Regions from separate parts of the Streptomyces sp. NBC_01261 genome, predicted to be linked through region 2. Evidence: riboswitches for the same ligand, from Rfam matches in the RefSeq annotation. Region 2 holds a riboswitch; the other holds the start of a gene.
What was found. A riboswitch is a leader RNA that binds a small molecule or an ion and turns the genes downstream of it on or off. The one in region 2 is predicted to bind cyclic di-AMP.

Region 1 (2,188 bases), 2.6 Mb from region 2:
TCGGGGCGATTGGCCATCCGGTCGGCCGCCTGATGGACAGAACCGAGAGTAAATTGTTTCCGAACGGAACAAAAAGTCCCGGCAAGCGGCGGGTATGGGGACGGGGGCGGCGGGCCGAGGACGCAAAAAAGCCCCGCCCCGGTGCGTACGGGGGAACACGCACCGGAGCGGGGAGCCCGTGGGGGACGGGGGTGACCCTCACGAGGTCTCCATGATGGGGACCCCGGATGTGAGGGCGCTGTGGTTCAGCTACGAGACCGATAGGTCACTTCAGGTGGAGCTGCTGGCCCGGGAAGATGAAGTCGGCGTCGTCGATGATGTTCTTGTTCAGCTTGAACAGCTGCTGCCAGCCGCCCTTCACCTTGTGCTTCTCGGCGATGGAGCTGAGGGTGTCGCCCTTGACGACCTTGTACTCGCCGTCGCCCTTCTTGACCTTCTTGCCGGTCGGGGTGGTGACGGTCTTCTTGGCGGCCGGGCGCTCGGCGGAGCGGGAGGCGGTGGTGTCGCTCGTGGAACGCTCGGTGGTGCTCTTGGAGGAGCTGGAGCTGTTCGAGCCGCTCGACGAGCTGGAGCTGCCGCCGGAGTACGAGGCGCCGGAGAGGCCGGTGCCGCAGGTGGGCCAGGCGCCCTTGCCCTGGGCGGCGAGAACCTTCTCCGCCACGGCTATCTGCTGGGACTTGGAGGCCTGGTTCGCGGTGGAGGCGTAGGCGGTGCCGCCGTACGCGGCCCACGTCGAGGCGGAGAACTGCAGACCGCCGTAGTAGCCGTTACCGGTGTTGATGGACCAGTTGCCGCCGGACTCGCAGCTGGCGACCGTGTCCCACTCGGACGCGGTGGCGGCGGAGGCACTGCCGGTGGCCATGAGCGGCGCGGCGATCGCGACACCGGTGACGCCGGCGAGCGTGGCGACGCGGGTGGCCTTGGACGGACGGCGGTGCTTGCCCTTGCTGGAAAACAGCATGGAAAATCCCAATCCCCTCACCGACGCCTGCGAGGTGAGCTGTCGGGTTCGGGCCGTGTGAGTTGCCCGGCCGTGCTCGTACGTCTCGTACGCGGCACGACTTAACCCCAAGCCGGTTCCGGTCGTCTCTCAACTCCCGGGCCCGGCGCTTACCTTGGGTCCCCCGCTCCTGCCTACGGCGCTTGACGCGACGACTGTTCCCGGAGGCCGCTGGCAGGACTCGGCGTGTGCGGCAACCGGGGCTCGTGGTGACGAGCGGCCTTGACCGTAGACACGGAATCGGCGGAATTTCAAAGACGATCAGGGCTTCTGAGACTCATCCCACACTTTGATCAAACCGGACATTCCCGAGCGAAGCATGACGCGAACTCCCGCTGTTCTCTTGCTACTTTTCGTCCGCTTCCGTACCGACGTCCAAGGTCTGACCGGCGGCGATCTGGGTCGGATCGGCGCCTATCACCTTTTTGTTCTCGGCGTAGAGCGCAGTCCATCCGCCGTCGTAGCCAAGGGAGTCGGCGATCGACGCGAGGGAGTCGCCGGCGCGGACGATGTAGGTCTGCGGCGACACGCTCTCCTCGGCACTGGCGCCGCGATGCTTACCGGCACTCTGCTGAGTGCTCTGCTGATCGCCCTGCTGGTCGTCGGAATCACCGAGCGCGCCGGTGTCGACGAGGCTCCATTTGCCCACCGCCTGGGCCGGGTTGTCCGATTCGTCGATTTTCGGGGAGGCGGCGACCGAGTCGTTGCCGACCGAAGGGGTGGTGGACTTGTCGGACTTGCTGGAGTTGTCCGTCGCGGTGGGCGAGGGACTGTCGGTCGACGAGTCGCCGCCGGACGCGTCGGACGAAGTCGAGTCCGTGGCGCCGGAGTCGGACAACCCGGAGGAAGCGGGCGAGTCGGACGAACCGGAGTCGGAGTCGGAACCGGAGTCGGAGGAGCCGGTCGGGGTGGCCGACGGGGAGTCGCTCGCGAGGCCGGTGTCGACGTCCGTCGAACCCGAGGAGGTGGTGAGACCGGAGAGCAGCGCGCAGGTGGTCCACGCGGAGGTGCCCTTGTCGTCGAGGACCTTCTCGGCGACGGCTATCTGCTGCGAGCGGCTGGCCAGGTCGGCGCTCGGGGCGTAGGCGAGGCCGCCGTACTTCTCCCATTCGTCCTGGGTCATCTGCAGGCCGCCGAAGTAGCCGTTTCCGTCGTTCATGCTCCAGGAGCCGCCGCTCTCGCAGTTGG
Region 2 (2,188 bases):
GTCTGGCGAAGAAGCACCAGTCCGGGACCGTACTCGAACCATCCGCTCCGTGTCGGACACCGGTCCCGCGGGAAAGGGACGACCGCGCCATGGCAGACCATCTGGAAGCATCCGTCACTCTGCCGAGCGATCCCGCCTCGGTCTCCACCGCCCGCACCTATGTCGTCGGGACCCTGGTGGAATGGGGACTTCCGGCGGACACGGAGGTCGCCGACACCATCCGCCTCATCGTCTCCGAACTCGCCACCAACGCCGTACAGCACACCTTCGGGCAGTCACCCACCTTCACGGTGGACATGGAGCTGGAGCGTGACGAACGGCTGCGCATCGGGGTCACCGACAGCCATCCCCGGTTCCCGAAACGCCTGCCGGCCGCCGTCCAGCAGGACAACGGCCGAGGCATGGTGATCATCCGCTGGCTGACCGCGGAGTGCGGCGGCAAACTCAAGGTCCGGCCCACCCTGGAGGGCGGCAAGACCGTCTCCATCGAGGTGCCCTGGACGGTACCGGCCCGACCGGTGACCACGGCGGGCCAGCAGGAGCCGTAGAGCCGCCGTCTTCCGAACGCCTCCGTCCCGAACGTCCCTGGACACCCGAGGGGGGTGGCGGCCTGTCAGGTGGCCGCCACCCCCCTCGGGAGATTCGGACAGGCCCTAGCTGACCCGGCCGTACCAGACGCTCTTGGTCCAGATCTTCTGCAGCCTCACCACGTCCCCGGTCTTCGGGGCGTGCCAGATCTTTCCCTTGCCGGCGTAGATGCCGACGTGGTAGACGCTGGAGCCCGAGTGGAAGAAGACGAGGTCCCCGGCCTTGCGGCTCTTGGCCGAGATGTGGTGGGACTTGTTGTACTGCTGGGCCGCCGTACGGGGCAGTTTCTTGCCTGCCTTCTTGTACGAGTACAGCGTGAGCCCGGAGCAGTCGAAGCGGCCCGGTCCGGTGGCCCCGTACCTGTACGGGGCGCCCTTCTTGGACGCCGCGACCTGGAGTGCCTTCGTCGCGGGTGTCGCGGCCGCGGCGTCGGATGCGACGCCCGGTATCACGACGGAGCCGCCCACGGCGGCGATGGCGAAGGCCGAGGCCGTACCGGCCCTGACCATCAGCGACGGGACACGATTGAGCGCAGTCATGCGCAACCCTTCGTCAGCCGCCTGTGAAAGATGACCTGTCGGATTCGGGCTGACAAAGTTGCCCGGCCGCTGACGCGGCTTCACCCCAAGGGCTGCTCGACCCGGTCATGGCGTGACCGTCCCGGCGACCCGTCGTGCTTGGGTCCTCCACTCCTGCCGATGCACTCCTGTCGACCTGTCATCCGGGTGGCGGCAGGACTCGGCGTCCGCCCGGATCGCCCCGCCGCTGCGGCGGGGTCTTGTCGTCAGACAGGGATCTTCACCTATGAATGTCCGAAAAGCCCAACGGAACCGGGGATTTGTGGGGTTACTCACCACTCACCCGTTCGGGTGGACAGCCCCGTGTTCGAAGGGGTGTCGAGGGGTGCCAGGCCCTCGGACCAGCACCGGAACGCTTCATACGGCCCTGGGGCTACGCGTGTTGCGCAACCCGGACGGCCGTATGGACGGAGCGGCGACTACTCCGATCGGGGGTACGCCGTTCGGCTCGTTTCGCCCCCGGCCGGGACGGCTCCGGGTCCGTCAACTGTCGGAGGACGCGGGGATGGTGACGCGAGCCGTGCGGCGCTCCCCGTCCAGCACGCGCAGCGCCCGCGCGAGAGTCGGGGCGTGCAGTTCGGTCTCGCCCCGCTGGTGCATCAGCGCCAGCGCGTCCCGCAGCTCGGTGGCCTTGGCCACGAGCGCCTGAGCGGCCCTCAGGCCACGGTACGTGTCACCGTCGTGCGCCGGGTTGATACGGCCGAGCAGGTCGGCCACATCCAGATAACGGTCGATCAACTCGCCCTCGGCGCGTGTCAGTGCGGGCAGCGGAGGCAGTTCCGGCGGCAGCATCGTCGGCTCACTCCCCGCCCGGCTCGGTGAGCGAGATCCTGCGGGTCGACACGATCCGGTCCACCAACCCGTATTCCAGAGCCTGTTGGGCATCCATGATCCGGTCCCGCTCGATGTCCGCGCTCACCTGCGCCACCGTCCGTCCCGTGTGCAGGGCGAGCAGTTCCTCCAGTTGGACCCGCGTGCGTGCCAACTCCCCGGCCTGGATGGCGAGATCACTCGCCTGACCC

Region 1: another riboswitch for cyclic di-AMP. It lies ahead of OG226_RS29655 (transglycosylase family protein); the one in region 2 lies ahead of OG226_RS41085 (C40 family peptidase).

Annotation. Positions count from the first base shown of each region.
Region 1 covers NZ_CP108463.1:6,655,605-6,657,792, reverse strand. Annotated here, with positions in the region: gene OG226_RS29655 (transglycosylase family protein) at 266-961, opposite strand; cyclic di-AMP (ydaO/yuaA leader) riboswitch at 971-1,152, opposite strand; gene OG226_RS29650 (transglycosylase family protein) at 1,347-2,188, opposite strand, start outside.
Region 2 covers NZ_CP108463.1:9,229,805-9,231,992, forward strand. Annotated here, with positions in the region: gene OG226_RS41080 (ATP-binding protein) at 90-548, shown strand; gene OG226_RS41085 (C40 family peptidase) at 654-1,127, opposite strand; cyclic di-AMP (ydaO/yuaA leader) riboswitch at 1,131-1,310, opposite strand; gene OG226_RS41090 (hypothetical protein) at 1,650-1,958, opposite strand; gene OG226_RS41095 (ATP-dependent Clp protease proteolytic subunit) at 1,966-2,188, opposite strand, start outside.